DNA from 3 places in the Paenibacillus sp. NPDC058367 genome. Region 1 is predicted to be linked to each of the others. Evidence: riboswitches for the same ligand, from Rfam matches in the RefSeq annotation. Region 1 holds a riboswitch; each other region holds the start of a gene.

Evidence for each region. A riboswitch is a leader RNA that binds a small molecule or an ion and turns the genes downstream of it on or off. The one in region 1 is predicted to bind cobalamin.
Region 2: another riboswitch for cobalamin. It lies ahead of metE (5-methyltetrahydropteroyltriglutamate--homocysteine S-methyltransferase); the one in region 1 lies ahead of ACFWMP_RS24970 (anaerobic ribonucleoside triphosphate reductase).
Region 3: another riboswitch for cobalamin. It lies ahead of ACFWMP_RS29645 (S-layer homology domain-containing protein); the one in region 1 lies ahead of ACFWMP_RS24970 (anaerobic ribonucleoside triphosphate reductase).

Annotation. Positions count from the first base shown of each region.
Region 1 covers NZ_JBHXIZ010000005.1:376,965-385,368, forward strand. The annotation lists gene ACFWMP_RS24960 (ribonucleoside-diphosphate reductase subunit alpha) at 1-2,286, opposite strand, end outside; gene nrdG (anaerobic ribonucleoside-triphosphate reductase activating protein) at 2,342-2,857, opposite strand; gene ACFWMP_RS24970 (anaerobic ribonucleoside triphosphate reductase) at 2,854-4,839, opposite strand; cobalamin riboswitch at 5,057-5,285, opposite strand; gene ACFWMP_RS24975 (MTH1187 family thiamine-binding protein) at 5,660-5,968, shown strand; tRNA gene ACFWMP_RS24980 (tRNA-Thr) at 6,064-6,135, shown strand; gene ACFWMP_RS24985 (N-acetylmuramoyl-L-alanine amidase) at 6,283-6,540, shown strand; gene ACFWMP_RS24990 (hypothetical protein) at 6,634-6,864, shown strand; gene ACFWMP_RS24995 (hypothetical protein) at 7,043-7,198, shown strand; gene ACFWMP_RS25000 (sporulation protein YjcZ) at 7,229-7,330, shown strand; gene ACFWMP_RS25005 (NAD(P)H-dependent oxidoreductase) at 7,806-8,348, shown strand.
Region 2 covers NZ_JBHXIZ010000003.1:427,680-436,083, reverse strand. The annotation lists gene ACFWMP_RS18825 (ABC transporter ATP-binding protein) at 1-562, shown strand, start outside; gene ACFWMP_RS18820 (ABC transporter permease) at 537-2,486, shown strand; gene ACFWMP_RS18815 (DedA family protein) at 2,504-3,127, shown strand; gene ACFWMP_RS18810 (undecaprenyl-diphosphate phosphatase) at 3,177-4,037, shown strand; cobalamin riboswitch at 4,296-4,501, shown strand; gene metE (5-methyltetrahydropteroyltriglutamate--homocysteine S-methyltransferase) at 4,656-6,956, shown strand; gene ACFWMP_RS18800 (DUF1540 domain-containing protein) at 7,095-7,247, opposite strand; gene ACFWMP_RS18795 (hypothetical protein) at 7,617-8,396, shown strand.
Region 3 covers NZ_JBHXIZ010000009.1:158,647-167,050, reverse strand. The annotation lists gene ACFWMP_RS29645 (S-layer homology domain-containing protein) at 1-4,236, opposite strand, end outside; cobalamin riboswitch at 4,402-4,602, opposite strand; gene ACFWMP_RS29640 (hypothetical protein) at 4,693-5,271, opposite strand; gene ACFWMP_RS29635 (cellulase family glycosylhydrolase) at 5,491-7,212, shown strand; gene ACFWMP_RS29630 (hypothetical protein) at 7,275-7,568, opposite strand; gene ACFWMP_RS29625 (hypothetical protein) at 7,593-8,150, opposite strand; gene ACFWMP_RS29620 (carbohydrate ABC transporter permease) at 8,322-8,404, opposite strand, start outside.

The sequences.
Region 1 (8,404 bases):
CACATAATAAGTTGATTTCAATCCGCCCTTCCAGGCGTTCAGATGCAGCTCAAGGAACTCGGTAGCCTTGATGTCAGGACGAACATACAGGTTAAAGCTTTGGCCTTGATCGACGTGACGCTGACGAGCAGAAGCCATGCGGATCGACCAGTTTTGGTCAATTGTAAACGCAGTTTTATAGTACCAAATCGTCTTGTCGGACAGATCCGGTGCTGGGTTAGCGATCTTGTAAGTTGTTTTCTCTTCATAGGAAAGCAATTCATACAAAGGATCAATGCTGGCTGTGGAGCCGGCAATAATCGATGTGGAGCCGTTCGGTGCAATCGCGAACATCCATGCGTTACGAACACCGTCTTTAGCCACTTCTTCTTGCAGCTCGCGCCATTGTTCAGTGGTTACATATTTACCTTCTTGTTCACCGCTAACGTAGCCACGTGAAGTAAAGTATGCACCTGTCTCCCAATCGGAACCGGCGAACTTCGGATAACGGCCTTTTTCACGGGCAAGCTCCATGCTCGAACGTACCAACAGGTAGTTGATGTGTTCATACAAATGGTTGTTATATTCTACGGCTTCATCAGATTCCCAACGAATGCCCTTGAGTGCCAATAGGTGATGCAAGCCGAATGTGCCGAGACCGACTGCGCGGTATTGGCTGTTCGTGTATTGTGCTTGCAGAACTTCAATATTATTAATGTCGATTACGTTGTCCAGCATACGTACTTGGATAGGTACAAGTCTTTCCAGCACACCAGCTGGAATCGCACGTGCCAAGTGAATCGAATTCAGGTTGCAGACTACGAAATCGCCAGGGATTTTGGAGATAACAATCCGGGTCTTGCCATCTTTGGTTACTAATTCTTCCTGTTCAATAACGGTAGCGGATTGATTCTGCATAATTTCTGTGCACAGGTTGGAAGAGAAGACCATACCTTGGTGACGGTTCGGGTTCGTCCGGTTAACCGTATCACGGTAGAACATATATGGAGTACCTGTTTCAAGCTGTGATTTCATAATCCGTTTCATGATGTCGATCGCAGGAACGGTAATACGGGACAATTCCAAATTGGCTGTAGCTTCAGCATATTTTTCACGGAAAGTGCCTTTACCAAGCTCTTCATCGTAGAAGTCTTCCAGACCAAGCGGACGACCGTTCTCATCCGTCCAGCCCATAACCTTCTTCACTTCATGTGGGCAGAAGAGGTTCCAGTGGCTGCGTGATTCAACGGCTTCCATGAACAAGTCCGGCAGGGTTACACCGTGGAATACGTCATGTGCACGCATACGCTCGTCACCATTATTTAGTTTAAGATCGAGGAAAGCGAGAATATCTTTATGGAATACATCAAGGTAGACAGCGACAGCACCTTTACGTGTTCCAAGTTGATCTACACTGACTGCTGTATTGTTCAATTGGCGAATCCAAGGAATTACGCCGGAGCTAGTGTTCTTATGGCCACGGATATCCGAACCCCGTGCCCGTACTTTACCAAGGTAGACGCCGATACCGCCACCCATTTTGCTAAGGCGCGCTACGTCTGTATTGGAATCAAAGATACCCTCTAGGGAATCGTCTACCGTATCAATGAAGCAGCTGGATAGCTGTCCAGCGACCTTTTTGCCGGCATTGGACATTGTAGGGGTAGCAGCTGTCATGTAGATGTTGCTCATAGCCCAGTAAGCTTCTTTTACAAGCTCAAGACGTTTCTCAGCTGGTTCACGGTGCATCAGGTACATAGCAATAATCATATAACGTTCTTGTGGAAGCTCCATTACACGGCCGTCAAAATCATGCGCCAAATAACGGTCGGATAGCGTAAGCAGACCGATATAGTCAAACAAAAGATCGCGTGTATAATCGATACACCCACCTAGTTCGATAATTTGTTCTTTGGTGTAATGACTTAGAAGCTCTTCACGATAGATTCCTTTTTTTACGAGATCCGTAATTAGCGGGTACAGCTCACCGTAAGGCTCTTCTGGATAAGCTTTATAGCGGCGATGAACGGCTGCTTTTTTATAAAGGGTAGTCAGAAGGGCACGGGCAGCTGCAAACTTCCAAGTAGGCTCTTCTTTCGTTACAAGCTCTAGAGCACTCATGGTGAAGGCATTGCTAATTTCTTCTCCGCTTACGGAGTCACGACGCAGTTTGGAAATTACTCCCCGCAGCAATGTTTCTTTATTTAGTTGATCAAGACCTTCTAAGATACGGTCGGCGTATACGGAAAGGCGCTTCTCATCAAAAGCCAGTTGGCGATTATCTGGTTTTACTACGAATTGTGGCATGGTTATTTCATCCCTTCTTATTTTGGATTAATTTTGAATATCAAAAATTGATATATTATAGCGCAGTAGGCTGCCACAGAAAGACCTCCGAGCCGTTCGTACTGGCCGGAATGTCGATTATGCGTTGGTTAGAGCTTCCTCGGTAAGGAAGTGTAGTATCTTTCAATTCTTCTATAAAACGTCCATCTATTAATACCTGACACTGTGTAAGTAGATTCCACTCCGGCGAACCGGGAAGGGCGGTTAGTTCCTCATACGTATAACCACTGTAAATCCAGATGGGGAAGCCAGGGAGCACGGCGCGAAGCTCATGAATGAACCCAAGTACCTCTTCTGCCGAGAAAAAAGGATCGCCGCCTGCCAGTGTTAGACCATCCAGCAAAGGGTTAGCGGCGATTTCTGCAATGATTTCATGTTGACGTTCTAAGGTGAAGGCTTCTCCATATTTAAAGTTCCATGTCTCGGGATTAAAGCATCCCGGGCAACGATGACGGCAGCCGCTGATGAAGAGGACGGCCCGCATGCCCTCTCCCTCGTTAATCGACTCCGGATAGTATCCGCAAATATTCATAGATGCTTAACGCGATCCCGTACTTCGGCTTGTTTGGCGGCATTGAAGCGGGTCTGATAGTCGCCAGTTAAATAACCTGTAACTCTGCGCAAACGACGGATGTGCACGTCATTCTCATGTGCGTTGCAGGAAGGACAGTTTGTCCCAATTACGCCTTCGTATCCGCAGCTGGAGCAGCGGTCAATCGGATGGTTAATGCTGAAGTAGCTGACCTGTTGTTCTAGTGCATATTTAATGATTTTGATAAAAGCAGATGGATTGCTGCGGGCATTGCCATTTAATTCGACATAAGAAATAGCCCCGGCATTGCAGTATTCATGGAAAGGAGCTTCCAAGCTGATCTTCTGAGCAGCACCTAGATCGTAGTATACAGGGATGTGGAAAGAGTTCGTATAATACTCACGGTCAGTTACGCCCGGAATAGAACCCAGTACCTTGCGATCAATCTTGGTGAATTTGCCGGACAGGCCCTCTGCTGGTGTTGCGAACAAGGTAATGTTGAGATTAAGTTCCTCACTTTTAAGGTCGCAATACTCCCGCATGTGACGCACGATAGCCACAGCCTTGGCATGGACTTCCATATGCTCGCCATGGTGTTTGCCGTACATGGCTTTCATGCATTCCGCCATACCGATGAAGCCAAGCGACAGACTACCATGCTTCAGCAGTTCGCCTACAGAGTCTTCAGGAGCGAGATTTTCGCCGCCTTCCCAGACGCCTTCTCGCATCATGAAATCGGATGCTTTAGCTTTTTGCGCGCTTTGGATGTGGAACCGATGAAGAAGTCCTTCCAGCGCAATATCCATATAGTGGTTTAGATCCTCATAGAAGCCAGCTTCATCTGCGACGGTACGTCGGCCTGTTACTGTGCCGTGTGCCAGACCGAGCCGAACCAGATTCAGTGTATTAAAGGAAAGGTTGCCCTTCCCGGAGCAATGATTACGCCCAAAACGGTCACCGAGCACTCGGGTGCGGCAGCCCATTGTAGCAAATTCCGTATCAGGATCACTTGGATCATAATACTGCAAGTTGAGCGGAGCGTCCAGATTAGCGAAGTTCGGATATAGTCTGCGTGCAGAACATTCCGCCGCTTTTAGGAACAATTCATAGTTAGGATCACCTTGCTGTTGATTGACTCCTTGCTTGCATTTGAAGATTTGAATCGGGAACACAGGTGTTTCTCCGCTGCCAAGTCCGTTCATCGTTGCTGTTAGCAGGGAGCTGATCACAAGCTGACCTTCTGGTGAAGTACAAGTACCATAATTGATGCTGGTAAACGGAATTTGCCCACCGGATCGGCTGGACATGGTGTTGAGATTATGTACCATACTTTCAGCCGCTTGCAGGGTTTCGATTTCGGTTTCCTTTAGTGCAAAACGAAACGCTTTTGGATATAACTCCGCCAGATCGATCCGGCTCATTGTAATCTCGCCCAAAGAATCATTAGCTTGTCCCTCATCAAAATAATCCAGACCCTTGCGGAACAGCTTAGCGAAGGATTTGGTTACATAAGGTGCCAGATCATAGTCGAGTTTATTGGCGGATACGCCGCCATATTGAGCATTTTGCTGGGATTGAAAAATAATTGCTACCAGTGACATAGCTGTCATTATGGAGTTCGGAGGACGAACACTGCCGTTGCCGGTGTTGAAGCCTTCGCGGAGAAGCTTATCGAACGGGATAAAAATGCAGTTAGTCGTTCCGATTGCGTATTGATCCAGATCATGCACATAGACGACATTGTCATCAATGGCTTGCACTAGCTGCGGCGGCATCGTAAAGTTGCGGGCGTACCATTTTGAATATTCACTGCCGAACTTGCTCATTTTACCGGAGAAACTCTCTCCGTTCAAATTGGCATTCTCGCGCAGCAAGTCCAAATCCCGGCTGTCGATAATATCGCGTCCTAAATCAATGAGCTCTTCTAAAAGAACTTCTCGTGCATTTGTTGTACCGTTAAATTGTCTCTCCAACAACGTCATTGTATAGCTCTCCTCTCAGTCTATCGTCCTATCATTAAGAAGTGGGGCCGCATAAGCGGCCGTATATTCATTGTGATCTCATAAAAAAAGCATCCTCTAGCGAGGATGGCAGAAAATGCCCGATGCGTTATGTAAATATCCACACAGATATTTGCAGTGGTCTCTAAGAAGATGACCGCATGCGGACACCGTTCCTGTTCCTCGCAGGCACTCATAGTTGGTGTCGTCGAAACAGGCAGGTCTCCTGGCTTCCGTAGGACCTCTCAGCGCCTTCCCAAGGGGGCTCTTACCCCTCAGTGGCTTCTGCCAGGAGATCTGCCCGTCTTAAAAAAGCTTGTAAGGGGCATCCGGTTACAGTGGCGGGACCGCAGCGGATTTTCACCGTACTTCCCTATTAAGCTCTAATTCCGATAAAGGATCAAAGCGCCTGTCTCCACTATATTTTGTTGTCGTTAGATAAAAATAACCCAAGATGTTGTGTTTGTAAATAGTTTTTTAGAAAACCCGCGTGGGGAGCGGGTTCTTCAAAAGTACTCCACAAATGATCCACAGGCTGTCCATAAGTAATCCACAATTGATCCACAGGCATATGAAAAATGATTCATAAATTGTCCGAAAAGATGCCACAAAGAGTCCATAAATGTAGTGCAGATGACCCTAGAATTCATGTTAGAAAAAATACTTGTGGCGAAAGTCATATTTCGGAGAATTTTGGGGAAAGAAGAAGGGGCATAATAAAGCTGAGATCATTTGTGGGAGAGCGGTGGAGTTGTTACAATAGAAGGAGACACATACTTTAAAATTCCGAGGAGGTATTCCCATGCCTATTGCTGAAGTAACCGTTATTCCGATTGGAACAGGTAGTACGAGCCTTAGCAGCTATGTTGCGGATATGCAGCGAGTGCTGAAGACGGTAGAAGGGATTACTTATGAGCTTACATCCATGGGTACAATCATCGAAGGGCCTCTTCAGCGTATTTTTGCTGCAGTCGAAGCGCTGCACGAGTCTCCTTTTGCCGCAGGTGCAGAGCGTGTCTCTACCTCACTTAAAATAGACGACCGCCGCGATAAACCCTCCACTAGCCGTGGAAAGCTGGAGTCTGTGGAGCGTAAACTACAGGTGGAATAGCAGTTCGGGAGAGTAGGGAAATAGGGAGAAATAGGCTTGCGTTTCTGGCTGAAAGTTGTATAATATTTTTTGTTTGACAGAAAAATCAGCCTTAAGCTGGTGTAGCTCAGGGGTAGAGCAACGCACTCGTAATGCGTAGGCCGGGGGTTCAATTCCCTTCACCAGCATCCCAAAAAACCATATTTGGCGCGGATTCTTGAAGTTTGGGGAGTCGCGCTTTTTTGTTTCTTCTACCATTCTTCTACCGAAAGAGTGTCTTTTCCGCTTGTAATGGAGTCCCCAACGACCGGGGCCAAAAGGCAAAAAACCACGTGGTGCGTGAGAGCAACATGCCTGCAGTACTCACGGAGAATTTATTTTTGGATGTGGCAACCGACGCTGCCAAACTCAAAAAAGATGTGGTTATCCAAGCAATCATTGATAGCCATGTGATCGGGATTGCAAAGTACCTAGGGCTGAAAAAGAAGGAAACAGCGAATCAGGGCAACAATGACAATACAGTGGTAGTACTCGTAAACGGCAAGAAAGAGCAAGTAAGACAGTTAACCTTACAAAGTGAACTGGAAAGTTAATTTGTCGAGCCGGAAGTTTTGGGCGCTGCTGGCCGTTACCGGCGTAACCTCTCATCATAAAATAAAGTAATACGAGCGAGGGGGAGTTTCCTGATGGATGCTTATTGCAGCTGCTTGCGCTACATGAATAGAAGAGTGCGGATTCTGACTAAAGATGGTAGACAGCACGTAGGCGTAATTACAAATGTGGACAGAAATAATGTTTACTTAAGAACGGAACATAACGGATCTGTGCACACTTCAGCTTTTTTTGGTAATCCTTTTGCTACAAATGACATCTTAACCTTGAGTTTGTTCACTCTGCTGGCTATAGCCCTTATTTAAAAAATCATAAAACCGGGAAAAACCGCCCACTGGCTTCGGCTGGTGGGTATTTTTTTGTTTTTTACGAAATGTCGGATCCCGCAACAGGCCTACTATTTTCGTTTCTTTTTTACCCAAGCACCGATACAAATCCCGCATATCTTAGTTTTGTATCCAATTAAAAAGGAGGAATTGACAAATGGGCGAAGTACGTGGAGAACGTTGTTGCGGCGTTGGTGAACGTGAACGTGAACGTGAACCTGAACGTTTTGTTGGTGGAGCCTTTACATCCACAGGGGCAATCTTAGTGCTCTTTATCCTGCTGGTCATCATTACAAAAGCTTGTATATTTTAAATTGTATTCAATTACAAAGGAGGAGTTAAAATGGGCGAATTCGCAGGAGGATATGGTGGCTTTACTTCTACCGCCGCAATTCTGGTTCTGTTTATCTTGTTGGTAATCATCTCTAAGACTTTGTTTATTTAAGTTTCAAACCTCCCAATATAGCTGCACCTTATTAAATCCGCCAGTACTCATGCTGGTGGATTTTTTTCATACATAATCAAAGACGCACCCTGTCAACCTTAAGTGGTAGGCAAGTATCCCAAATGGATTATGTTGAAATTATGCGGAAGTATCGTACCCTGCCAGTAATGGTGGGGTATTTCTTTGCGTTCAGGCAAATTTTTTTTATCAGTGATATAGAGTTCATACACATAACGTTACATCCGTCTAACCTTTACTCAAGTAAAATGGCGGAATGACCCAGTCTCTCTTGTGTGATATTTGGGTGTACACCGAAGACGAGATTCGCCCCGAAGACTATACATCAATCACGTGCAGGCAGGTTGCAGTGCTTACCTTTAGGTAAGTACGTGAACTAAAAGTGCATACTTACGCGATGTCATGGTGGGAGGTATACTCAAGTCCTAAATCTGATTCAAACATGGAGGATACACCAATGAAAACACTTATTGTCGTCACGCACCCAAACATCGAAACATCCGTCGTTAATAAACGCTGGATCGAAGAACTCCGTAAATATCCAGACAAATATACGGTGCACGAGCTGTACAAAGCCTATCCCGATGAAAAAATCAACGTGGAAAAGGAACAACAGCTGATTGAAGCGCATGATAAGCTCGTCTTACAATTCCCTGTCTACTGGTTTAGTAGTCCACCTCTGCTTAAAAAGTGGCTGGACGAAGTATTTACTTACGGATGGGCATATGGCTCGAAGAGTGATAAATTAAGAAATCGAAAAATCGCATTAGCTGTAACTGCCGGAGGAAGTGCAAAAGACTTTAGTGAAGAAGGTAAACTCGGCTACGGGCTTGACCGTATTTTATCTCCCTTTGACACGACTTTTTTGTATTGCAACGCTGATTATCGTTCCTTCTATGCCATTTATGGCACGGAATCTGAGACGGTAGGAAGTACGGATTACTTAAATAAATTGGATATCAGTTCGCAAGGCTATGTTGAATTTATCGAAAATATGTAATTAGATTTGAAGCAAAAAGCAGCATTTTCATTAATGGAAATGCTGCTTTTGTCATA
Region 2 (8,404 bases), on a different contig from region 1:
CAATTTGCTTAGCAGAAAAGAAAAGGCACTCTTTCGCCGCCATGAGCTTGGTTTCGTCTTTCAGCATTTCAATCTGCTGGATACGCTCACTGTAGAGGAGAACATTGTGCTGCCTCTCACGCTTGCTGGTGTCCGTGTAACGGAAATGGAGAGCAGATTGAAAGAAGTAGCAAGTATGCTGGACATTGAGCATCTGCTGCAAAAAAGGACATATGAGATTTCAGGTGGACAGATGCAGCGGACCGCCATCGCCCGGGCGATGATTCATCGTCCTTCATTGATTTTAGCAGATGAGCCTACAGGGAATCTGGATTCCAAAGCTTCAGGTGAAGTCATGAATATGCTGACAGAGGTGAATCAGGAAGAAGGGGCAACCGTGCTGATGGTCACACATGACGCAGTGGCCGCGAGCTTTTGTAACCGAGTCATCTTTATTAAAGACGGACGTTTCTATAGTGAAATGTACAGGGGGAGCAGCAGAGGCGCCTTCTTCCAAAGTATCATTGATATGTTGTCTCTGCTTGGGGGAACTAGCCATGACCTTTCGGCAATTCGCTTATAGGAATGTTACACGTAACAAGCGTAAATATGCGGCTTATTTTGTCGTCAGTGCTTTTTCAGTGATGATCTTTTTTGTGTGCGCATTGTTTATTTACCATCCGGATATTTCTAAGAGCTTGGTTTATAGTACAGCTGCTCATACAATGATGGCGGCAGAAGCCATTATTTATGTGTTTTGCTCCTTGTTCGTTCTTGTATCGGTCGGATCATTCCTGCAGTCACGTAAGATGGAGTTTGGGATTTTATTGATGCATGGAATGACGAAGCGACAGCTGAACATGATGGTATTTTTGGAAAATATGATGATCGGCACCTCTGCCATCCTGACAGGTACTTTACTAGGGTTAATTCTGGGTAAGTTGTTTTTGATGATCGGATCTACTTTTCTAGGGATACCTCTTTTAACGTTTCATCTACCATGGCAGGCGCTTGTACTAACGATATGTAGCTTTGCGCTGTTATTTATTCTAATCTCGCTAAGCACGTTCTTCTTTATTGGGAATGAATCACTGATGCGGCTGTTTCAGGGAGAACGAAAAGCAGAAGAGGAACCTAAAGTTTCCCTGGTGTTATCTATACTGTCTGCTTTATTGCTGTTAACGGGCTATTTTATGGCAGCTACAGCACAAGCGGCTTCGGTTGAAAAGGTGATGTTCCCCGTCGTTATAATTACGGTTGCGGGTACCTATCTCTTTTATACTCAGCTCAGTATTTACACTGTTAAACTACTTAAGGCGATCCGGCGCCTGTATTGGAACCACACGAATATCATTACTTTATCGGGCTTGTCTTACCGCTGGAAAGAGAATGCCCGAATGTTTTTTATGGTGACGATTGTATCTGCAGTATCTTTTACTTCAGTGGGAGTATTCGCATCGATCCATACGCTTTCCAGAGAGTTGAAATTGGACTATCCCGCAGCAGTTGGTTATGTATCCAAAGGCAATCAATTGCAGGATTCTTTTGATCAGCATTTGGACGAAATTCAGGAAGAGCTTACAACGCTCGGTTTACCCTATGAGACACTTAGTATTCCGATTAAATACGCAGAGGTGGAATCTCAGACCGGGCCAGATCGCACGTTAAGGCTTCCCTTGATTGCTTACAGTGATTATAAGCTTGCTCTGCTTCGTGCAGGGTTTACGACGGATGAGCAGCCTCTAAGTAGAGATGAAGGACTGGTGATGATCGGTTCGCAACGAGACAGGAGTCTGCAAGCGGGTAGAGTAAAGCCGGTATATACCTTGAAGCAAGGTCTTTCCATTCGAGAAATGGGTTATACCCAGCATGTTCCGATTGCCGAATATCTATTGCCGGAGCTGGATGGAAGGGATGGGGGAGATTTCAGTGGTGTTGTGATTAGCGATGAGCTTTACAAGGCTATTCATCCCGTACAGACCGATTTGTATACAGGATTTTACATGGATGATTTCCCGCGAACAGTAGGTATAGCGGCGGATCTTGCTCATAAAGGGAAACGGTCCTATGAAAGTAACTCGCCATACGCGATTGTTGTTAGCGGCACGCTGTTTGAAATACAAAGAACATTGTACAACACGATGCTATTCGCTTCTTTACTGGTGGGTACTGTATTTTTCATTGCAGCAGGCAGCTTCCTTTACTTCCGGCTGTATACAGATCTAGATCATGATCGCCATCAATATTCTACATTGTCCAAAATGGGACTTACAGATCAAGAGCTAAACCGAATTGTAACGATACAATTGTCGTTGTTGTTTTTTGTTCCGGTTGGGGTAGCCATTTTGCATAGTGTGTTTGCCTTTATTGCGCTTCAGCGGTTGTTTTACTTATCTATTGCTGTGGAGACCGGGGCGGTGTTATTGGGATATTTGGCTGTCCAGGGACTTTACTTCTTTTTTATTCGCAGCCGTTATTTACGCAACTTGAAGAAGAACTTGATCTGAATAATGGGGGTTACGAAATGCAAGCATGGATTACAGATTTTATGGAGCAGTTTGGTTACTTTGGTATTTTCCTGATGCTCGCTTTTGAAAATATATTTCCACCGATTCCTTCCGAAGTGATCCTTCCTTTTGGCGGATTCATGACAACCACAACGAATTTGACCATTCCTGGTGTAATTATTGCTGCTACGCTTGGCTCACTGCTGGGTGCAGTGATTCTCTATTATATCGGTCGTTTGTTGGATGTAAATCGCTTGGAAAAGATCGTTGAACGCTGGGGCGGCCTTCTCCGGATTAGCAAAAAGGACATCCACAAGGCTGACGCTTGGTTTGACAAATATGGCTATTGGACCGTATTATTTTGTCGGATGGTTCCACTAGTGCGTAGTTTGATTTCGATCCCTGCAGGGATGTCGGGCATGAAATTTGGAGTGTTTATGATCTTCACAACGATTGGTACGCTGGGATGGAATCTATTGCTGGTGCTTATTGGTGCGGCATTGGGTGAGTCCTGGGAAGACATCGCCATGTATATGGATATGTACTCCAACGTAGTGTACGTGCTTCTTGCAGGTGGAGTAGTGATCCTTGGGTATTTGTTCTTCCGCAAGCGCAGCCGGAAAATGAACACCGAAGGTTGAGCCGAGAAGGACTTATAGTTAAAAGTTATGATTAAAAGGAGGAGAACAAATGGAGCTATTAACGATTATTAAAGCTATTATTTTGGGGATTGTTGAAGGATTGACTGAATTTGCTCCGGTATCCTCCACAGGTCATATGATTATTGTTGATGATATGTGGTTAAAATCGACAGAGTTATTTGGACAATATACGGCCAATACGTTCAAAGTGGTTATACAGCTGGGGTCAATATTAGCAGTTGTAGTTATTTTTAGAAATAGGTTCATTGAATTGTTGGGCTTAAAGCGCTTCAGCCGCAAGCAGTTGGATCCTGTAACCGAGCAACAACCACAGCTTGAAAAAGGCGGCCACCTGAAGCTTACACAGGTGCTTGTAGGTTTAGTGCCAGCAGGTGTGCTGGGGGTTCTGTTTAATGATTATATTGACGAGCATTTATTCTCTACATCCACCGTGTTAATCGGTCTAGTAGTCGGTGCTGTATTAATGATTATTGCAGATCTATTCGGACCAAAGAAGATTCAAACGGAGAGTGTCGATCAGATTACATATAAGCAGGCGCTAGGTGTTGGTCTGGTCCAGTGCTTCTCCTTGTGGCCGGGATTTTCTCGTTCCGGGTCGACGATTTCTGGTGGTGTTCTTCTGGGTATGAGTCATCGCGCTGCTGCTGATTTCACGTTTATTATGGCTGTTCCAATCATGGCAGGCGCCAGTTTACTCTCACTGATGAAGAACTGGCAATATTTCACCATCGATGCCCTGCCGTTCTTCATTGCAGGCTTTATCAGTGCCTTTGTATTTGCACTATTATCGATGCGTTTCTTCTTGAAATTGATCAACCGGATTAAGCTTTTACCATTTGCTATATATCGCATAGTACTTGCTGCAGTAGTATATTTCGTGTTTTTCTAAATCCGTTATAAGGAATCGATATAACAGAAGCCCCCGTAATCTATTGCAGATGACGGGGGCTTTCACGTATGATGACATCAGATTTAAGACACTCACTTTATCCTTATAATTCTCGCATAAACGCTTACCGTCCTTAAAAAGATGCTGATGGCGTTTTAGCTTATGGATGATAAGAAAGTATAAGTATCACGAAATACTTTCTTATAATTCTCGCATAAACGCCTACCGTCCGTATAAGGACACCGAAGGCGTTTTAGCTTGACAATATCGGAGACAGGTGCTTGCCGGAAATTAGTAATTCGGTAGGCTTAATAGGGAAATTCGGTTTGAAGCCGATGCGGTCCCGCCACTGTAACGGAAGAGTCCATAGCAACATATGTCACTGGCAATTTACTACTGCTGGGAAGACTGCTAAGGATGCTGACACCGCTAGCCAGGAGACCTGCCTGTTTCAACAGCACTGCTTCACCTACGGAGGATAGGAAGGTGTTAGACGTTAACCATAGGTATATTATGGGCGTCTTTCCCTTTGACTTTTTTAGGGAAGGGCGCTCTTTTTTAAAGGAATACAAGTGATATCGAGTCCAAAATAAGAAGATGGAGAAGGGGAGCTGCAAAGTGACGAACAAAGTAAAAGTAAGCAATCTTGGCTATCCAAGAATCGGAAAAAACCGCGAGTGGAAGAAAACGTTGGAAGCCTTCTGGGCGGGAAAAATAAATGAGGAAGCGTTCCGTACTGAAATGACAGGAATTCAGCTTCAGCATTTGAAGACTCAGCAGGAGGCAGGAATTGATTTAATTCCGGTAAATGATTTTACGTTCTACGATCATGTGCTAGATACAGCTGTAATGTTCGGGATCGTACCTCCACGTTATGCGTATGATGGTGGCGATATTGGGCTTGATCTTTATTTTGCGATGGCTAGAGGAAATGCTGAGGCTACCGCTTGCGAGATGACTAAATGGTTCAATACGAACTATCATTACATCGTTCCAGAGATCGGTGCACAAACGCCGCGTCTGACCGAGAATAAACCATTGGCTGCTTATCGTTTTGCCAAGTCCCAAGCGGGAATTGAGGGTAAACCTGTGGTTTTAGGCCTTTATACATTCCTTAAGTTGTCAAAAGGATTTGCATCTGCGGATATTGCGAAGATTGCTGCTCGGTTTCTTCCGGTTTACGTTCAGCTGTTGCAGGAACTGAAGCAAGAAGGAGTAAGCTGGGTACAAATTGATGAACCAGCGATTGTTACAGGAATTAATGAATCAGAATTATCCTTACTTAACTCGATTTACACAGAAATTGCTGAATCCGTGCCTGGATTAAATATTATTCTGCAGACTTACTTTGAAGCTGCTGAACCGCTGGAGGCACTGTTCAAGCTTCCGGTACAAGGTTTAGGTCTTGATTTTGTCCATGATGGCGGGGCGAACCTGGCATCGATTGAACGTCTTGGCTGGCCTGAGGATAAGTGGCTGGGAGCGGGTATTATTGACGGACGCAACATCTGGCGCTCGGATCTGGATGCTAAGCTGCAGCTAATCGAGAAGCTGAGTGTACATGTACCGCTTGACCGTCTTCTTCTACAGCCTTCTTGCAGTTTGCTGCATGTTCCGGTTACTGTTCAGGGTGAGGTGAAGCTGAAGGCCACCGTTAAGGCTGCTTTAGCTTTTGCTGATGAGAAGCTTAGAGAGCTTGGCCTGCTTGCTGCAGCCTTAGAGGGTACAGCAGAAGCTGCTGCTGCGTTGACAGCCAGTCGTGAAGCCCTTACTGCCTTCCGTGCACTTCCTGAACGCGGTCGTAAGGATGTGGCCGAGCAAGTTCTCGGACTTACAGATTTACCAGACCAACGTAGCCTACCTTTTGCTGAACGCCTGAAGGTGCAGCAGGAGAAGTGGCAGCTGCCACTTCTGCCAACGACAACAATCGGAAGCTTTCCACAGACTGTAGAAGTGCGCCAGGCAAGGTTGAAATGGCGTAAAGGCGTATGGAATCAAGAGCGTTACGACGGGTTCGTTCGTGAGCAGATTGCAGATGCAATCACTTTCCAAGAAAAGCTGGGTCTGGATGTACTCGTGCATGGTGAGTTCGAAAGAACCGATATGGTGGAGTTTTTCGGTGAGAAGTTGGATGGTTACTTATTTACTAGCAATGGCTGGGTTCAATCCTACGGATCACGCTGCGTTAAGCCACCAGTTATTTATGCGGATATAGCTTTTATCCAGCCTATGACTGTAAAAGAAAGCGTCTATGCTCAGTCGTTAACTTCCCTTCCTGTTAAAGGCATGTTGACTGGTCCTGTTACAAATCTCAATTGGTCTTTCGTACGTGATGATCTTAGTCGGGAAGCAGTAGCGAATCAAATTGCCTTAGCGCTCCGTCATGAAGTTAAAGCTTTGGAGGATGCAGGCATAGAGATGATTCAAGTAGATGAACCGGCTATCCGTGAAGGACTTCCTTTGAAGGCTGAAGATCATGAGGCATACTTGAATTGGGCGGTGAAGTCGTTCCGTATCGCGACGAATCATGTGAAGGCTACGACACAAATTCATACCCACATGTGCTATAGCGAATTTAATGACATGATAGACTCCATTTCAGCGATGGATGCAGATGTTATCTCTATTGAGACTTCACGTAGCCATGGGGAACTGATCGTTAGCTTTGAGGAGCAGGCGTATGATAAAGGAATTGGTCTTGGTGTATATGATATCCATAGTCCACGGGTTCCTGCAGTAGAAGAGATGACAGCTAATATTGATCGTGCGCTGCGGGTGCTTGATCCTGAACAGTTCTGGATTAATCCGGATTGCGGTCTTAAGACACGTGGCTGGCAGGAGACAGAAGATGCACTTCGTAACATGGTAAAGGCTGCCGCTATTGCAAGAGAAAATGCAGGAGTTAGTGCTTCCAAATAACATAAGAGGTATACAATAAATCATAGCCGGGGAATTTCTCCCTGGCTTTTTATTTCAGCCACTTGATAATAATTCTCATTCTTGATAGAATGAGAAAAGAAAAGAAGGAACCGTGGAGGGTCCCTTCAAATCATCACCTTATTTGCTTTCGAAAGTCTTGCAATCTGTTTCTTCTGCACGTGTAGGTTCTTGGGAGCTGTGGAAAGCTACAAAGATAGAATCAGCACTGCATTTGTTCTCTTCTGCCCAGTGGGTGCAGGAGTTAACTTCGCAAATTACGTCTTTTGCCATGAGGGTACACCTCCCCTTTTAGTAATAGACAGCATTATTAAAAAACTTCTCTGTTCAACAAGGTGGAGCTTGTCCGAACAGAACCGTGTTCTGCCCTCATTCATTATGAATAGAGGGTTTTTTGGTATTTTTTTACGTGTTTAGACGTGGTAATTGTACCAAATAAAGTGCTTGTAAGCAAATGGGTTATTCGATAACAGAAATGTGACAAAGTTATACAAAAAATTATAAAAAAGCACAAAAGATACTTATTACTTACATGCCTAAAAATAGAAAATAATTCTAAATATCTATATTATTACAAGAATTATATGGTAATATTTTCGATAGGGAACGGCCGCTCCTAATCTGAAATATTGGAGGTTGAAGATGTTGAAAAAGTTATTACTATTCCCTTTTGCCTTAATGCTCATCTTGTGCTTACCTATTTATGCAGGTGCAGAAGGTGTACATAATGACCAAGCTCCTCAAATAAGTGAATCAGAAATCATAAAAGTCTACAAAGCCTCAGCTACGGGATTGTCAGAAATTTCAGTAGAGGAGTACAATGAAATTCTTGCACAAGGTCAAGCTTTAGAAGCTGCTAAAGAGGGGCTGATACCAAGTATACCCCTGTTCATAACGGACTCTTCCTTTGATGACGCTTCTGTAATTGCACCTAGAGATGCTTATCAAACAACGATATATTCCTACCAGCAAAATGGTTATGTCTCATATGTCACTAGAAGTGGTTTGACTAGAAGAATCTCTCAGCCTGTATATAATAGTGCTTCTGCAAATTCGTTGTTAAACATTAGCTATTCAGTATCTCAAGGCTATATCGCGAATACAAGCTTTGGTGTAACCGCAAAACAAACAGCTGTAAGTACTGGTATTACTGGTGGCTCATCATGGTCTAATACTTATGGTGGCAGTAACACGACAACTGCATCAGTGAATCCTTACAATTATGCTTGGATGGAATACACGCCGATTATGAATAACTCATTTGGTGTGATTACGGAGAAGACCTATGCCAATGTTCAGGGTTCTTCAGTTCTTGTAGGCACTACTAGTTATGATGTTGATATTTACATTGCGAGATTATTAAGCGGTTCGTTACCAGATGGCGTATATGCCATTAAACAAAGCGCTTCTAACCCAGGTTGATTTTTGCT
Region 3 (8,404 bases), on a different contig from region 1:
TGAAGTTAATGCCAAAATAACTCTATCATATTCCGTATATTTTACGCTATGCAGCTTCCCAGCTTTTTCTTTAAGGGTGGCTTCTACATTCGCATAGTACTTAGCGTAATAACTATCTGGAACCTTCACACCAGAACGTGCCAGCCCGAACACTGTCCAATCCCCGCCAACCGAGGAGATGACCGGGTTTGTTACTGTTTTTTGCAAAAAGGCTGCTGTGTTCTGAATATATGGACTAACTGCTTTGTCGCCACTCTTATAATCATGGGTTCTAGTAGCTACAACAGCTGCCATTTCTCTAGTTACAAGCTCTTTAGGCTTAAACTGATTATTATCACCTAACATAAGTCCGGTGGCAACAATGGTTTCCACATCTGCTTTTGCCCACGCAGACACAGTATTGATATCTTTAATAGCTGTCCCAGGCTTCGTAGCCGGGATTGATAATGCTCTGACAATAATGGCTGCCATTTGTTCGCGAGTAATCTTATCATTTGGCTTAAATTCATTATTAAAGCCTGTAATTAACCCTGCTTTATGAGCAGCATTCACATATGGATAGAACCAATCTCCCAGAGCGACATCCTTGTAGGTAATTCCTTTGTCACTCTTGATATCAAGTTCCAATGCTGATACTAGGATCTTAGTAAATTCTGCTCTTGTAATGTGATCTTTCGGATTTACCTGACCATTGTTACCTTGGATGTACCCTTTTACTGTAGCTGTTTCAATCGCTGAGAACGCCCAGGATGAGATCTTATCGGCGTCTTTATACACTTGCTTGATATCGTTAGGAGTCGCTGTTGGCGATGGACTCGCATTCGGGTCACCCGGTTTAGCGATATCACCTGGAGCTGGCGTACCACTTGGTTTTGGTGTAGCAGATGGGGTTGGAGTTGGGCTCAAAGTTGGCATCGGTGCATTTAGATCCACACCCAAATTCGTAGTATAACGCCACTGAATTCTATCCCCGGCACTTAGGTTATATGAAGATGCACCATAATTAGGATATTTTCCATTCACATTATACATCCATCCACTACCGCTACCATGGTCAAATTCTCCATCACCAGCTATGGATTCAACATATACACTTCCAAATGTACTGTTCCAAGAATATCTATAGTCGATATCGCGGCTATCTAGCACTCTTTCTAGTACAGACCACACTGTGTCACCAGATTGTAGCTCTACCTGTACAGATGGAAGAACATATCCCTTCTTAATCGTAAGCTTATCCACGGATAGGGTTACATATGGTTTCGATGGAGTGGTTCCTCCACCATTGCCACTACCACCGTCGCCACCAGGTGTCTGAACTACACTGGATGTGTACGCAATGTAATCAGTGAAGTGATTGGTTTTTACGATTAAATCATTTCCATTATCGTAGGCATACTCTGACTTGCCGCTTGCCAAACCTAAGGCGTCACTTGCAAATTTTTGAATCGCATGAGGTGCACCATTTTGAATATAAGCTACATCTTTTCCTTTAAGGTCCTTAAAGGTTAATGTGATAAATTGACTGAATTCTACTCTTGCGCTGCCACCCATAGAAAAAGCTTGAATAATGCTCTCCAGCTTCTTATCCTGGGAAATAATCTGATTCAGACTATCTTTTAGTGCAGCTTCTGTGCCTGTTAAAGGTGACATTAGTTCAATCGCTGCGGCATTTCCACTTGTAACTTTTGCACCCTTAGGAATGACTACAGATACGTCACCTTTGGTAGCCTCAATCTGAGGAAGATCGCTGTTATTAGGTAAACTAACACTAACCTTCGATTGTTGACTTTTAGGAATAACTACCGTTATTTCCTTGTTGCTATCTCCTGTGCTGATCGGAACGATATAATCATGAGCATCATCATTGATTACAACTTCCGGCTTATCACCAGAAGGTAACGGAAATTCTTTCGGACCCTCTGGTTGTACAGGTGGTTGTTCAATTACCACATCATTCATATCAAAGAGACGGTTACTGTGATTAATCAGACGATCATAGGACACAAGTGCATACGTACCTTGGTCCGTAGCCATCCCATCTACTCTTCCGGTGAGAATATGCTTAAATCCACCATCCGGATCAGCAAAGGTAAGCAGTGCATCAATCAGTGAATTTCCCTTTTTAACAAACCTTAAGTCACTGTGCGGATCTATGCCTACGCCAGTTAAAGCAACAATGACCTGCGCGATGCTCTCACTGCTTGTGCTTCCCCAGCTTGTAAATCCACCTTGATCATTCTGTGTGCTTGATAACCATGCAATCGCGCGATCCACAGCAGCTTTTACATTAGGATCCTTTGCATAGTAAGGCGCAAGTGCTTGCATCGTCATTCCAGTGATATCGGTATCGGCTTTAGTACCAAATAACGCCCATCCACCAGTTGGTGCTTCTTTTTCTAAAATATACTGAACTAGTTTTTCTCTTGTGGTTTGATCTGTAACGCCTTCTACTACAGGAATATCATAGTTATGACTATCTAAGGCAATCAGCGCAAATATGGGACCATTAAGCCCTTGCTTCTGAACATATTGAAAATCTGCAAGTGCATTTCTTAGATCATACCCTGCAACATTCGTGATATCTTTTCCGATCGAGGTAAGTCCTAGAATCGCTCTGGAATGCTCTGTGCTTTTAGAAGGGTCGAGTTTTCCATCCTTCATTAGCTTAGCTACTTCAGCAGCTACATTATTATAATAAAGATTGTAATAGCCACTTGGAACCTCGAAGTTGGCCCGTGCTAGAGAAAGAATCGACCATTCCCCGCTACCTGTTCCAAAAGACGGATTTTTTACAGTGTTTAGGATATAGGCAAGGTTTTTATTTAATTGTTGTTTGGCTACAACAGTAGTAGGTTGTTCAAATGGAACATCATTCATGTCATAGAGACGGTTGCTATTATTGATCAGACGATCATAGGATACGAGCGCATATGTACCTTGATCCGTAGCCATAGCGTCTACTTTACCGGTGAGAATATGCTTGAAGCCACCATCCGGCCCAGAGAAGCTAAGTAAAGCATCTATAAGTGAATTTCCTTCTTTAATAAACCTAGGGTCACTGTGCGGATCTACGCCTACGCCAGTTAAGGCAACAACAACCTGTGCAATGCTCTCACTGCTTGTGCTTCCCCAGCTTGTAAATCCGCCTTGAGCATTTTGTACACTCGATAACCATGCAATCGCCCGATCCACGGCAGCTTTTACATTAGGATCCTTTGCGTAATAAGGCGCAAGTGCTTGCATCGCCATCCCGGTCATATCGACGTCGGCTTTGGTTACACCTAAAGCCCAGCCCCCGGCATCTGCTGCACCTTTTTTAACTTCTCTATCTAAGATGTACTGAACCAGGTTTTCTCTTGTGCTTTGATATATAACTCCCTTCTCATCAGGATCAGGGAATAATACTGGAATCTCATAGTTATGACTATCTAGTGCAATCAGAGCAAATATGGGACCGTTGTTCCCTTGCTTCTGAATATATTGATAATCAGCGAGTGCATTTCTTAGATCATGACCTGCAACATTCGTGATATCTTTTCCGATAGAGGTAAGTCCTAGAATGGCTCTGGAATTCTCTGTGCTTTTACTAGCGTCGAGTTTTCCATCCTTAATTATCGTTGCTATTCGCGTAGCTACATTGTTGTAATAGAGATTGTAATAACCGTTAGGTACTTTGTAGTTCGCACGTGCTAGAGAAAGAATCGACCATTCTCCGCTACCTGTTCCAAATGAAGGATTCTTTACGGTGTTAACGATGTAGGCCAAGCTTTTATCTAACTGTTCTTTAGCAGTGATTTTATAAGTAACCTGATAGGTTACATTATCTGCTTTGTTTCCTGCGCCATCTATAGCTGTTACTGCGATTACGTTACTACCTGGGTTTAGAGATGCTTTGTACTCATCATTAGTAGCTGACAGAACGACTTGGTTCAGCTTTACTACTGGAATAATGTCTTTATAGACATTGTCTGTAACCACTACTTTGAAGCTTACATCTTTACTGGATACTTCCTGTTTATCTTGTATACCTTCTATTGAAATCGTAGGCTTCTCTGTATCTGGCTCTTGTACTAGCGCATTAATCTGCTCTACTAGAGCTTGATCAACCTCTGTTGTTACAACTGCACTATCGGCAATTGCTTCATTCGCATGAGCCGGGATTACACTTGTAGAGAACGTCGTGATAAATACTGCTACAATAAGTAACCAAGCTAAAAACTTATTTTTCTTCATGTTTCCATAACCCTTCCCTTCTCTTCCTATGTTAAAAAACAGAATAAACTTTCATAGCACTACAAAAAAACCACTCAACATAACGTCAAGAGGTTTAAGATAGTGAACCGCAACAATAGCAGGCATATACTATATCAAACACCTCTCTATCGCTCGTAGAGTTTAACGGTGTATTAGAAACAGGCAGATATTCTGGCTCAAGTATCATCACCCTTGCTACCTTCCCAGTTTCCCAGTGGCACCTTGCAAGGACTCCTCTTTCACAGCGGCGGGACCGCGCGGGATTCACACCCGCTTTCCATTTAACCAATCTATGATTGTAATTCCGAAACATTCATAATTGGCACCTATTGCTAATATTAATTTTTCATGCTTCATCATATCTAATATAGTTGCTTTTGTCATGCAATATTTGTTTTTTGTATAACGAGTAGTTAGCGATAATCCTATTGAATATCAAATCATTCTAACCACAATATATTCTTTTTCTCTCAGCTCAAAACCATCCTCCAGTGACAAAAAGGCCAAATCAAAGATTCGATCATACTTTTTATTACGTGGTAGTCCTTCTTCCTCAGCCCAGCATGTATAGAGCTCGAACTCGGCACCAGATACCCCATAATCTGTCATAAGCCTAAATAGCTCCCGACAACACTTGAGTGAGGCGTTATACGATCCCGGTAGAGTATCTTTTAGCTTAGGGGATACAGAGAAACCGCCCCAATTCGGTGAAATCCGGTACACATACGGACTCCGAAAATGCTTGCGAATCTCATCGTTCCAATACCCAAGTTCCTCTATAAAAATACCCGCTGCATCTTCTTCCGAGTCGTATACAAGACAGTCCTCATCTCTTAAATGAGACAGATCTGCGATGTCATCCAAAGGAATTATGCCTTGCAGGCGCAGAGCCTCTCTTTGTTTCTTATACTCCGGGGAATTTTTCACTTCATAATATGTCATTACTGACGGTACACTGCCTCTTTCTCCTAACGGAAGCTCTGTAGCCGAGCCTATGTAATGAAATCTGCTCACTGGATTGCCCTCCATAACTTTGGAATCACTGCAAATCACTAATTCATATATGAATTTACCACAAATTAGTAAGGTACTCGTTGAAATTATTCTATGTTAGGGTATTTGGTAAGCGTTTACAACGAATTCATGGAGGTGTACGTGTTCATCTAAGCACCAAAGTACCAAGGAAGGTCAGGTTTAAGCATCCTCAAAAATGATCTTACAAAGGAGAATTCAATGACTACTCGAATCCAGAAATCATTCTTATCATTGACCCTTGTCACCGCTCTTCTGCTCTCTTTGTTCTCATCCATTGCCGCCGCTGCCACTAAGGACGAGCAACAAGCTAAGGCAGCACCAAAGAGTAAGATCCAATCCTATGTAGACGATATGCAGCCCGGATGGAACCTTGGCAATACTCTAGATGCTACAGGTGAGGATGAAACCTCCTGGGGCAATCCGCGTGTGACCCAAGAACTGATTAAGAAAATCGCCGCACAAGGCTACAAAAGTATCCGTATTCCTATCACTTGGGATTCACACATAGGCGAAGCACCGAACTACACTATTGAAAAAGCTTACCTCGACCGTGTCGAAGAAGTTGTAGGCTGGGCGCTGGACGCCAAGTTATATGTAATGATTAACGTCCATCACGACTCCTGGTTATGGGTAAGTCATATGGAAGAGAAGCATGAGGAAACGCTGGCGCGTTATAATGCAGCATGGACTCAAATTGCGGACCGCTTCAAGGATAAATCCGATAAGCTGATGTTCGAAAGTATTAATGAACCTCGTTTCACAGATGGCGGAAGTAAGGATGAAGCGAAGATGGAACAGATGCTTGCAGAGCTCAACAATTCCTTCCATCAGATCGTTCGAAACTCAGGTGGAAAGAATGATGTCCGTCCGCTAGTGCTACCTTCATTAGAGACTTCTCCTACCCAACCTAGAATGGATCAGCTCTACAAGACGATTACAGCTCTTAACGATCCGAACATAATTGCGACCGTTCACTACTATGGCTTCTGGCCGTTCAGTGTGAATATCGCTGGTTACACCACGTTTGAAAAAGATACACAAAACGATATCATCCAAACTTTTGATAGCGTTTACAACACATTCGTAGCTAAAGGAATCCCTGTTATCGTTGGTGAGTTTGGACTGCTAGGATTCGATAAAGATACAGGTGTGATTGAACAAGGCGAGAAGCTGAAATTCTTCGAGTACCTTACCTATTATTTAAAAGAAAAGAAAATGACCTCCATGCTCTGGGATAATGGGCAGCATTTCAACCGCAAAACGTATAAGTGGTCCGATTCTGAGCTGCAGGGTGTATTAATGTCTGGTCTGAAGGAACGTTCCTCCAGCACTGAAAGCGATCTGGTCTATCTAAAAAAAGGTGCAGCGATCAAAGACACCAAGGTGAAGCTGAACCTAAACGGCAATAAGCTAACCACGATTAGTGCAAATGGGAAGTATCTAACAAAGGGAAAAGATTACACCTTGAATGGCGAGGAGCTCACACTCAAAGCCAGCCAACTCAAAAAACTCACAGCTTCCCAAAAATACGGTGAAAATGCCGTGTTAACGCTGAAATTCAACAAAGGTGTTGCGTGGAGACTAAAGATCATCGTGAATGACACTGCCAAATTAAGTGATGCCAAAGGTACGACTGAATCGTTTGCGATTCCAACTACCTTTAATGGTAACCAGCTTGCCACGATGGAGGCTGTCTATACCGCTGGTGGCAATGCAGGCCCGCAAGACTGGACACCATTCAAGGAGTTCGGCAATACGTTCTCACCCTCTTATAACACGAAAGAAATCAAGCTGCTTCCAGCCTTCTTTAAAGATGTTAAAGATGGAGAGGTCATCTTGAAATTCCACTTCTGGAATGGTGATATCCTTACGTACAAGATCACGAAGAGTGGAACAAACGTTGTAGGAAAATCTTCTTAACTTTCGCTGTATAACATAAAAAGAAGTGTCCCTTCACGGGGACACTCCTTTTTTTAACTACATCATACATATACTTCTTCATACGTCATCAACATCAAGCGATAGACCAGATATACTCCAAGATAAGCTCCCGTTAAAAGGAACATTGGATTCAAAAAAATCGCATGGATCGAGGTCATAAATACCGTGTTATCTCTTAATATTTCATATATAGCTAGGGCAGAAATATTACCTAAAATAAGCGTAGACAACACAGAAGCTACATTAAAAACAATACGCCACTTTATCCATTTCCGTTGTATCATTAGCATGGCGACGGGAACCACTATACTGCCAAATACGATTAGAAATTTCATTTAGCCAGCCACCTCAGTATCTCTTTAATCCTCCAGTTCAACACTTTCGATTTGCCCCTCGGCATTCACTGTCCACTCGATATCAACACCTGGCATCATTCCAAGCATGTCCTCATCTTCGATCACTACATGATCGGGAATGGTTATGCTTTGCTCTCCCCCACCTTCGACTCTAACGGTAACCTGTTTACCGTTAGACGTAGTAATCTTCCCATCATATTCAATCTGCTGCAAAACAATCTTTTGAGTCGCATCCGTTATGGTAACCCGCTTGCCGCCGTCTGTCAGCAGCTCAATCTTTTTATGATAGCCATCCTTTAAAGCAACTTCCTTAATCACCCTCTTAACACTAACACCCGCCGGAAGTCCCTCTGTATTTGTACCGGACGAGGTATTGGGTTGTTCAGTGGCACTGTTCGTAGCTGCAGGTGCAGTGGCTTCTGTTGTAGGCGTTGGAGTTACTTGTGTGGTTTCATTGGCAGCTTTAGAGCAGCCACTTAATAGGACGGTGCAGGCACAGATCAAACAAAGAATTGAAGTTCGAATCTGACGTTGTGAATTTCCTTTATTCTGTGTCATCATTTACCTCCGCATTTAAATTTCTTCCAGTTCTATTTAGTGAACATAGTTTTACCTCTTCCCTTCCTTTTATACCCCAACTTCCCCATATAAGATCGATAGAATGGTAACAATTCATGAACATATCAAAAAACCGCCCTGATTTAAGATCAGTGGCGGTCCTTGTAAATTAAATTATTTGCTGCCGGTAAACGTAATTCCCTTTATAAAGAAGCGGTTGAAGAATGCATAAATAAGTAGTGCGGGTAGGGTAAACA